DNA from 2 places in the Kluyvera chengduensis genome. Region 1 is predicted to be linked to the other one. Evidence: predicted binding sites of a transcription regulator. Region 1 holds the regulator's gene; the other holds the start of a gene.

Region 1 (5,997 bases):
CTGAAAAGATTGTGCACCCTGGCGAGAAAGTCATCAATTAAGCGTAGGAGAGAATCATTAGCCTGAGAGTAATAATTGAAGTAACAAATTGTGATTAGGATCAGATCCTGATGGGAGAAAAACGACTACCGATCCCTCATTTTCATAAACACAATGGCAAAGTGACGGTATAGTAGGCGGCAGATTAATCGGAAACATCACATCGCTATGACTGAAACCACCCACCATGACCTCGGCATTGATGCAACGAGCAGCGCCGAGTTTGTGCCAATGCGCGGCATTAGTAACCGCCATCTACAAACCATGCTGCCGCGCCTGCTTCGTCGCAAGCTGCAATTCACTCCACACTGGCAACGCCTTGAGCTGCCGGACGGCGACTTCGTCGATTTAGCGTGGAGTGAAGACCCGGCAGGCGCGCTGCATAAGCCTCGTCTGGTGGTGTTTCATGGTCTGGAGGGTAGCCTGCACAGCCCGTACGCGCATGGCCTGATTAACGCAGCCAAAGAGCAAGGCTGGCTGGGCGTGGTCATGCATTTTCGTGGCTGCAGCGGCGAGCCGAACCGTCTGAACCGTATTTATCACTCAGGTGAAACGGAAGACGGCACCTGGTTCCTGAACTGGCTACAGCGCGAATACGGCAAAGCGCCAACGGCGGCGGTTGGCTACTCGCTTGGCGGCAATATGCTGGCCTGCCTGCTGGCCAAAGAAGGTGATGACGTGCCGATCGATGCGGCGGTGATTGTCTCCGCGCCGTTTATGCTGGAAGCCTGCAGCTACCATATGGATAAGGGCTTCTCGCGGGTCTATCAGCGCTATCTGCTGAACCTGTTGAAAGGCAACGCTGCGCGTAAGCTCAAAGCCTATCCCGGCTCACTGCCGGTGGATCTGCGTCAGTTGAAAAGTATGCGCCGCATCCGCGAGTTTGATGATTCGATCACCTCGAAGATCCACGGTTTCGCCGACGCTATTGATTATTACCGTCAATGTAGCGCGATGCCTATCTTAAGCAAAATCACCAAACCAACGCTGATCATCCACTCGAAAGACGATCCGTTTATGGACCACCACTCCATTCCTGCCCAGGAAGAGCTACCGGACAACGTCGTCTACCAGCTCACCGAATACGGTGGCCACGTTGGGTTCATCGGCGGCACGCTGCGCCACCCGGAAATGTGGCTGGAAAAACGTATCCCTGCCTGGCTGATGCCGTGGCTGGGAGGCAAGGCATGATAATTCCCTGGCAGGATATCGACCCGGAGACGCTGGATAACCTGATTGAAAGCTTTGTCTTGCGCGAAGGCACTGATTATGGTGAATATGAACGTTCACTTGCGCAAAAGGTCGCCGACGTCAAACACCAGCTACAAACAGGCGAAGCGGTGCTGGTCTGGTCTGAGCTTCACGAGACCGTCAACATCATGCCCCGTAACCAATTTCGCGGTTAACTATACTCTAACGACAGGAAGCATTTTACCCTGCTTCCGTTGTCGTCTGTTCAGGGAGTTATTCGCATGTCTGCCAAACATCCGGTTATTGCCGTTACCGGCTCCAGCGGAGCGGGAACCACCACCACCAGCCTCGCGTTTCGTAAAATTTTTGCTCAGCTCAACCTGCGCGCGGCGGAAGTTGAAGGCGACAGCTTTCACCGCTATACCCGTCCGGAAATGGATATGGCTATCCGTAAGGCCCGCGACCTTGGCCGCCACATCAGCTATTTCGGCCCGGATGCCAACGACTTTGGTCTGCTGGAACAGACTTTCCGCGACTACGGCCTGAACGGACAGGGGAAGTCACGCAAATACCTGCATACCTATGACGAAGCGGTGCCGTGGAACCAGGTGCCAGGCACATTTACGCCGTGGCAGCCGCTGCCGGAACCGACCGATGTGCTGTTTTATGAAGGGCTGCACGGCGGCGTCGTCACCCCGCAGCACGACGTCGCACGGCATGTTGATCTGCTGGTTGGCGTAGTACCGATTGTTAACCTGGAGTGGATCCAGAAGATGATCCGCGACACCAGCGAGCGCGGCCACTCTCGCGAAGCGGTGATGGATTCCGTGGTGCGTTCGATGGAAGACTATATCAACTTCATCACCCCACAGTTCTCACGCACCCACATCAACTTCCAGCGCGTGCCAACGGTCGATACCTCTAACCCGTTTGCAGCCAAAAGCATTCCGTCACTGGACGAGAGTTTCGTGGTGATTCACTTCCGTAATCTCGACCACATCGACTTCCCATGGCTACTGGCCATGTTGCAGGGGTCATTCATCTCACATATGAATACGCTGGTCGTTCCCGGTGGGAAAATGGTGCTGGCAATGGAATTAATCATGACGCCGCTGGTGCAGCGGCTGATGGAAGGCAGGAAATAGCATCAAGACCAGGTAGCCCGGACGAGGTGCGCTAGTACCGACTCCGGGAATGACCCCGGCGTCACTGCGTTCGGCCGGGCTACGTCTGGCATGTAATCAGCCTTCGATCACTTCGTAAGAGTGAGTGATATTCACCGCTTTTTCGAGCATCAGCGCCACCGAGCAGTATTTCTCAGCAGACAGATCCACCGCACGCGATACCGCCGCATCCTTCAGATCTTTACCGGTGACGATAAAGTGCAGGTTAATGTGCGTAAACAGACGAGGCGCTTCTTCACGGCGCTCAGAGGTGAGCTTCACTTCGCAGTCGGTCACGTCATTGCGACCTTTTTGCAGGATAGAAACAACGTCAATCGCACTGCAACCACCGGCGGCCATCAGCACGACTTCCATCGGGCTCGGCGCTTTATCGCCAGAGTTACCGTCCATCAAAATTTGGTGGCCAGAAGCAGACTCACCGAGGAAGGTTAACCCTTCAACCCATTTCACACGTGCTTGCATAATATTTAACTCCCAGGTTGCAATTTTCTTCTCAGATTACGCGCACATAACAATTCTCGCAATGGAAGGCGATCGCCGTCATGCTGAAGCGAGACACCAGGAGACACACGGCTAAAGCTATGCTAAAACAGTCGGGATGCTACGGTAATACATAAACGTACTGCATGTATGCAGAGGACATCACATTACAGGCTGCGACCCTATTCGACAGCCGACTTCCCAGGTAACGGGAAGGATACTATTGCAACCAGTGGCTGCAATGTTTTTGCCGCTGGGAAGAGCTTATAACAGAGGATAACCGCGCATGGTGCTTGGCAAACCGCAAACAGACCCTACTCTCGAATGGTTCTTGTCTCATTGCCATATTCATAAGTACCCATCGAAGAGCACGCTGATTCACCAGGGTGAAAAAGCAGAGACGCTGTATTACATCGTAAAAGGCTCCGTGGCTGTACTCATCAAGGACGAAGAAGGCAAAGAGATGATCCTCTCTTACCTCAACCAGGGCGATTTTATCGGCGAGCTGGGCCTGTTCGAAGAAGGCCAGGAACGCAGCGCATGGGTACGAGCAAAAACCGCTTGTGAAGTTGCTGAAATCTCTTATAAAAAATTCCGTCAGCTGATCCAGGTTAACCCGGACATTCTGATGCGTCTCTCTTCTCAGATGGCGCGTCGTCTGCAGGTCACCTCTGAAAAAGTGGGTAACCTGGCCTTCCTGGACGTAACCGGTCGTATCGCTCAGACCCTGCTGAACCTGGCTAAACAGCCTGACGCCATGACCCACCCAGACGGTATGCAGATCAAAATCACCCGTCAGGAAATTGGTCAGATCGTTGGCTGCTCCCGTGAAACCGTGGGCCGTATTCTGAAAATGCTGGAAGATCAGAACCTGATCTCCGCACACGGCAAAACCATTGTCGTTTACGGTACCCGCTAATCCGGCCCAAAATGGCGTATTGTAAAAGCAATACGCCATTTTTGTTTTTCCCCCTATGTGGCGCAGGCTGATTTACCACCCGGAAGTCAACTATGCACTGCGGCAAACGCTGGTGTTATGTCTGCCGGTTGCTATCGGACTTCTGCTCGGCCATCTCCAGCAGGGTTTGCTGTTTTCATTGGTGCCCGCCTGCTGCAATATCGCCGGTCTCGACACTCCGCATAAGCGCTTCTTTAAACGCCTGATTATCGGTGGCTGTCTGTTCGCCGGATGCAGTCTTGCCGTTCAGCTGTTGTTGGCGCGCGACATCCCCTTGCCGTTGATTCTCACCGGGCTGGCGCTGCTGCTGGGCGTTACGGCGGAAATCAGCGCGCTGCACGGGCGGCTACTACCCGCCTCGCTCATCGCGTCTATCTTTACCCTAAGCCTTGCGGGAAATATGCCCATCTGGGAGCCCTTGCTGCTCTACGCGCTGGGTACGCTGTGGTACGGAGTATTTAACTGGTGGTGGTTCTGGATGTGGCGCGAACAGCCGCTGCGGGAATCACTGAGCTTGCTTTACCGCCAGCTCGCCGAATACTGTGAAGCGAAATATAGCCTGCTGACGCAGCATACCGACCCGGGCACCGCGCTGCCGCCGTTGCTGACTCGCCAGCAGAAAGTGGTGGATCTGATTTCCCAATGCTATCAGCAGTTGCACATGCTTGCGGCTAACCAGCATAACGATTACAAGCGCCTGCTGCGCGCCTTCCAGGTGGGGCTCGATTTACAGGAACATATCTCTGTCAGCCTGCACCAGCCCGAAGAGGTACAAAAGCTGGTTGAACGCAGCCACGCCGAAGCGGTGATCCGCTGGAACGCCCAGACCGTTGCGGCGCGCCTGAGGGTACTGGCGGACGATATTCTCTATCACCGCTACCCCACCCGCTTCAATATGGATAAACAAATAGGCGCGCTGGAGAAAATCGCCGACCAGCATCCAGACAACCCGGTCGGCCAGTTTTGCGCATGGCACTTCAGCCGCATCGCCCGCGTGCTACGCTCTCAGCGACCGCTCTACCCGCGCAACCTGATGGCCGATAAACAGCGACGTCTACCGCTATTCGCAGCGCTTAAAAGCTATCTGTCGCTGAAATCCCCGGCGCTGCGTAATGCCGCTCGACTCAGCGTAATGCTCAGCATCGCCAGCCTGATGGGTGCCGCGCTGCATCTGCCGAAGCCTTACTGGATCCTGATGACGGTGCTGCTGGTCACGCAAAACGGCTATGGCGCGACCCGCGTGCGTATTTTCCATCGTGCGGCGGGCACGCTGGCGGGGTTAGTGATTGCCGCCGTCGTCCTGCACTTCCACACCTCAGAAGGGCTAGCGTTATCGGGCATGCTGATCGTCACGTTGGGGAGCTACCTGATTATCCGTCGTCACTACGGCTGGGCCACCGTCGGCTTTACCATCACCGCGGTATATACCCTGCAAATTCTGACGCTGAACGGCGAGCAGTTTATCGTCGCGCGCTTTATCGACACCATCATCGGCTGCCTGATTGCCTTTGGCGGGATGATCTGGCTGTGGCCACAGTGGCAGAGCGGTCAACTTCGACAAAACGCCCAGGCGGCGTTGGAAGCCGACCAGGAGGCTATTCGTCTTATCCTGAGCCCCGACCCGCAGGCACCGAAGCTGGCCTATCAGCGGATGCGCGTGAACCAGGCGCACAACACGCTCTACAACACGCTCAACCAGGCCATGCAGGAGCCTGGCTTTAACTCGCGTTATCTGGAAGATATGAAGCTGTGGGTCACCCATAGTCAGTTTATCGTCGAGCACATCAACGCCATGACGACGCTAGCGCGCGAGCACAACATGCTGACGCCGGATCTCGCGCAGCAGTATCTGGAATCCTGCGAAGTTGCTCTTCAGCGCTGTCAGCAGCGTCTGGAGTACGATGAGGCGGGAAGCAGCGGTGAGGTGAATATTATGGAATCGCCGGACACGCTGTCCCATGGTCCGTTAAGCACCATGGAACAGCATCTTCAGCGTATTCTGGGGCATCTGAGCACTATGCACACCATCTCGTCGGTGGCCTGGCGACAGCGCCCCCGTCATGGAGGCTGGTTAAAACGGCGGGCTAGCTAACGATTTTAGCGACCGCCTGAGCGAAGCGCTGCATCCCTTCGTCGATATCCACT
Region 2 (4,967 bases), on a different contig from region 1:
GGCAGGCTAAGCGGATGAGGGGGGCAGATTCTGTGAAAGCATTCACAAATAACCTGATGATTGACGTGGCTTATTGGGGACCGCAAGAATACATAAGATGCAAATAGAAATTATTAGTGAATGGGAACCCATTAGCTAATTTAATGACAAGAATGATGGCATTCAGAAAGGGTTAGTTTGCTTTCTTCTTCTGCAACTCCAGCAGCTGCTCTGGCGTCACCGCCGGATACCCCTGAGCGCCTGCTGGTACTTCCTGCTGGGCAGGAATTGGGATCAGCGGGCCTAAGAAACGCGGCTCGCGCTTAAAGATATAGAGGTCAGCCAGCGCGCCGAAGCGGGCGCCGAACTCGCGCAGGCGGACGCTCCACATATCTTTCGGCGACGGTACGGCGTAGCACTGCGCCTGAATCCCCATATGCAGGGCGATAAACAGCGCGCGCTCGCAGTGGAAGCGCTGGGTGATGATGATGAAATCGTTGGTGTCGAACACTTTACGAGTGCGTACGATGGAGTCAAGCGTACGGAAACCGGCGTAGTCGAGCACGATATCGGCAGGTTCGACGCCTGCTTTGATCAGATCGCGACGCATGGTCATCGGTTCGTTATAGCTTTGCAGCGCGTTATCGCCGCTCAGCAGCAGGTAGTTGACCTTGCCGCTATTGTAGGCGTTGAGCGCGCCCTGAATGCGGTAACGATAATACTGATTAATCACGCCTGTGCGGTAGTACTTGGCGGTGCCGAGCACCACGCCAACCTGACGGTAGGGGAGATCCTGCAGCTCATCGTAAATATAAGGGGATGTTTTCCAGCTCATCCACCGGTCAAGACCCAGCACGGTCAACAGCAGCAGGCCGAACAGGACTAACAGGCTGTATAACACACGCTTTAACATGAACTTGACTCAATAGTGGACGAGGGAGACATCAGGCTACTTTACCCGTCGGGCAAGAGCAAGAAACCATCGTTTAATTGCGGGGAATTTAACCGGTGCGTTGTCATTTGTAGGCCGGATAAGGCAGCGCCGCCATCCGGCATCGTACGCAGAACAGCCTGATGGCGCTGCGCTTATCCGGCCTACAGATTATGCTAGCAGTACGCGATCGATATTGTGGCAGCCCAGCGCCTTCAGTGTGGCGGCGGTGGCATCCCACTGAATCAGCGGCGCATCGGCGCGTTCGGCCAGAATGGCGCGCTGGATATCCGGATAGTCGTAACCGTTCAGGCTCAGCAGGTTCAGGGCACCCTGCAGCGGTGGCAGCGTTGGGTTAAACGCGGCGTTTTCCGCATAGCTGCCGCTGAAAATGGTACCGTCGCGCAGTTCCAGCGCCACGCCGGAAGGGGCTTTACTGTACGGGGTATGACTGTGGTTGGCGGCCTGAATTGCAGCCTGTGCCAGCGCATCGCCTTCGAGCGGATAACCATGATCCTGCGCGTCCATCAGCAGGGTTTTGATATCGAGGTCTTTTGGCCCGAACGCATCCGGCAGGTAATCTTTCAGCGTGTGAGGCTGACGACCCGGCAGATTGATACGCAGCGCCAGCCCGCTGTTCAGTTCATTCATAAACTGCCGGCAGTGGCCGCACGGCGTGTAGTTAACGGTGATGGCCTGCAGGGATTTTTCGCCGCGCAGCCAGGCGTGGCTGATGGCGCTCTGTTCCGCGTGCACGGTCTGCTGCATGGTCGCACCGAGGAACTCCATGTTGCCACCGAAGTACCAGGTTCCGCTCACGCCGCGGGCGATAGCGCCAACGTTAAAGTGAGACAGGTCGGCACGGGCACAGGCAGCGGCCAGCGGCAGGAGCGCAAAAGCGAGCGCGTCTTCGTCCAGCCCCGTCGCTGTTTTAAGCGAAGAGACCTGCTCGGCGCTTAGCAGAGCAGGGAAGTGCGGATCGGCTAGCAGCGGAGCGATAGCGGTCTGCAGATCTGCCGCCAGTTGCGAAAAAGCAGATTGAAAACGTGGATGCATGGCGTTGTGCCTCATAACAATGTAATGGGATCGTAGTGTACGGGGCGCAGAGGCCCTAATTAGTGATCAATATCTCATTGTTAATGCAACGTGTGTAACATCAATTAAAAATGTGTGATTTGTCTCGTTTTATCCCACAACCGACAGAATAACCGGGAATAGGAATGGCGCAATTAGTGAGGTCATGATGCCGCAGATAACCAACGCCAGCGAACTAAACGCCCCTTCCTGATAATCCATCTCAGCGCAGCGCGCGGTGCCCAGGGCGTGTGAGGCGGTGCCCATCGACAGCCCGCGCGAAGCTTTGGTGGTAATCCGCATCAGGTTCAGCAGGGTATGACCAAACACCGCACCGAGAATACCGACGTAAATCACGCACACGGCGCTAATCGCCGGGATACCGCCGATACTGCCGCTGACCGCCATCGCAATCGGAGTGGTCACTGATTTTGGCAGAATAGAGGCGGCGATTTGTGGTGAAGCCCCCATCATCAATGCCACCGACGTGCCGGTGATCATCGCCACCGCGCTGCCGATAAAGCAGATAGTGATGATGGATTTCCAGCGCGCGCGGATCTGGTGCAGCTGTTCATACAGCGGAAAAGCAAGGGCGACAACCGCTGGCTGCAACAGGTCGTTCAGGACTTCGCTGCCTTTAAAGTAGTGATCGTACGGAATATCGGTCAGCAGCAGGAACGGAATAATCACCACCATCGACACCAGCAGCGGGTTGAGCAGCGGCATTTTAAAGCGTGCGGCAAGCTTACGGGCGGCAAAAAAGACAACCAAAGTCAGCGGCAAAGACCACCAGATATCGTGCAGCATTATTTATCCGCTCCATCACGACCAACCACTTTACGCTCACCGTGAACCAGGTGAGAGCTCCAGCTCACCACCACCAGCACCACTAACGTACTGATGGTGCAGGAGACGACCACCGGGCCGAACTGTGCGCTCAGCAGCGAGAAGTACTGCATGACGCCGACGCCAATCGGCACAAATAGCAGCGCCATATAGCGGATCAGGATGTAGCAGCCGGGGTTAACCCACTTCGCAGGCAGGATTTGCAGCGCCAGCAGCACAAACATAATAAGCATGCCGATAATGCTACCGGGAATGGTAATGGGCAGCAGCGACGAAATAAAAATACCGGCATACAGACAGGCGTAAATCAGCACGAATGCACGCAGGTATTGCCAGATTAAATTCAGCGATTTGAGCATGGGATTCACCTTTGGTGGAATGCATTCATCATACAATTAAACCCTGGAATGTGCTACCGATCACATCATGAATTCTGAGCATACCTGATATAGATAATGCGAACATCAGGCATCTGCCCGGCGTTACCCCTCCATTTGTACCGGATGCGACAAATAGTGGAGAAACCGGCTTAGCGCAAGGGAGGGCGTGCTCGATTTGCGCCAGAATACGCCGACGCTGCCTTTCTGCTCAATCTTTGGCAGCGCCAGAATGGCGAGCTGGCCCTGATTTTGATAACGCTCGGCCAGGCGCAGGGACAGAATCGAAATCATGTCGCTGCTTTGCAGCAGGTTAACGCTGACGTTCATCGACGCCGACTCAATGGTGTTTTCCGGCAGCATGACGCCATTTTCCACCAGCGCGTTGTCGATGCTTTGACGAATTGGTGTGCCGTTAGGCCAGACTATCCAGCGCCATGCTGCCAGATCTTCCCACGACAGACGGTTGCGGTGGGCGAGGGGATGGTCGGTTCGCGCCACGAAGCAGACCGGTTCGGTGTACAGCACCTCGTAGTTCAGCGGCAGCTCCAGCGCCCGGCCGCCGATGCGCCCAACTACCACGTCCACGACGCCGGACTGCAAATCATGCAGCAGCGGTGTCATCACCTTCTCTTCAATATTCAGATGCAGCGTCGGCATCTCGGCCAGCAGCGGGAAAATCGCCTGGGAGACGCAGTCGGTGGCAACCGGCGAGCAGCCAATTTTCAGGCTTCCCACGAGACCGCCCTGCTTAAAGCGCTCCATCTCGAACTGCGAGCGTTCGATATCGTTGATCAGCCGTTGGGCGTGCTGGAGAAGCAGTTTGCCGCCTTCCGACACGCGCAACCCCTTACTGTGCCGTTCAAACAGCGTGAGACCCAGCTCCTCTTCAAACTGGGTTAACCACTTAGAGAGCGCGGGCTGGGTGATATGCATCATCTTCGCGACCTGAGTCAGGTTTCCCTGCTCGCCGAGTGCGACCAGCATTTTCAGATGGTGGAGCTTCAGCTTCTGCGTCCAGTCAGCCATGAGATATAACCTCCAGGTTATGGAAGGGCATGAAATGCCATTGTACAACTCATTTCACTTATCACAAGATAGCAACATAAAAGCAAAAAAATAAACATCTTACTCTGAGCCGCTCTGGCGAAAGCGCGAACGGCGACGTGGATAACCTGCATATACAGAGGCCCTCCCTATGACGCAACGACGTGAACTACAGGCACTCATCGATGTCGCTCCGATCGGCAAGATGCAGTGGCGCGTCATCATCTGCTGTTTCCTGGTGGTGATGATGGACGGTTTTGATACCGCCGCGATTGGCTTTATCGCCCCGGCCATTCGTGACCACTGGCAGTTGACCGCAGGCGACCTGGCGCCGCTGTTTGGCGCAGGGCTGCTGGGGTTAACCGCTGGTGCCCTGCTGTGCGGCCCGCTTTCTGACCGGCTCGGGCGTAAGCGCGTAATCGAATGGTGTGTGGCACTGTTCGGCCTCTTCAGCCTGCTGTCGGCGTTCTCTCCGAATCTTGAAGCCTTGATCATCCTGCGATTCTTAACCGGCTTGGGCCTCGGCGGCGCAATGCCAAACACCATCACCATGACATCTGAATACCTGCCGGCCCGCCGTCGCGGCGCGCTGGTGACGTTGATGTTCTGCGGTTTCACGCTCGGCTCAGCCTTTGGCGGCATCGTCAGCGCGCAGCTGGTGGGGGTGATTGGCTGGCACGGCATTCTGGTGCTGGGCGGGGTGCTACCTATCG

The links. The regulator CRP, encoded in region 1, controls carbon source genes, mostly activating them, when cyclic AMP is high. The targets are predictions, from matches to a motif close to ATGTGANNNNNNTCACAT.
Region 2: the regulator CRP is predicted to act here: its motif matches at 3,238-3,255, upstream of ACH1XZ_RS01795 (CidA/LrgA family protein).

What each region holds. Positions count from the first base shown of each region.
Region 1 is NZ_JBIQOI010000010.1:124,567-130,563, reverse strand. Features, by position in the region: gene ACH1XZ_RS20145 (hydrolase) at 208-1,230, shown strand; gene ACH1XZ_RS20140 (YheU family protein) at 1,227-1,445, shown strand; gene ACH1XZ_RS20135 (phosphoribulokinase) at 1,512-2,375, shown strand; gene ACH1XZ_RS20130 (OsmC family protein) at 2,472-2,876, opposite strand; gene crp (cAMP-activated global transcriptional regulator CRP) at 3,181-3,813, shown strand; gene ACH1XZ_RS20120 (YccS/YhfK family putative transporter) at 3,869-5,944, shown strand; gene argD (bifunctional acetylornithine/succinyldiaminopimelate transaminase) at 5,937-5,997, opposite strand, start outside.
Region 2 is NZ_JBIQOI010000001.1:396,107-401,073, forward strand. Features, by position in the region: gene sanA (outer membrane permeability protein SanA) at 173-892, opposite strand; gene cdd (cytidine deaminase) at 1,082-1,966, opposite strand; gene ACH1XZ_RS01790 (CidB/LrgB family autolysis modulator) at 2,096-2,791, opposite strand; gene ACH1XZ_RS01795 (CidA/LrgA family protein) at 2,791-3,189, opposite strand; gene ACH1XZ_RS01800 (LysR substrate-binding domain-containing protein) at 3,313-4,236, opposite strand; gene mhbT (3-hydroxybenzoate transporter MhbT) at 4,406-4,967, shown strand, end outside.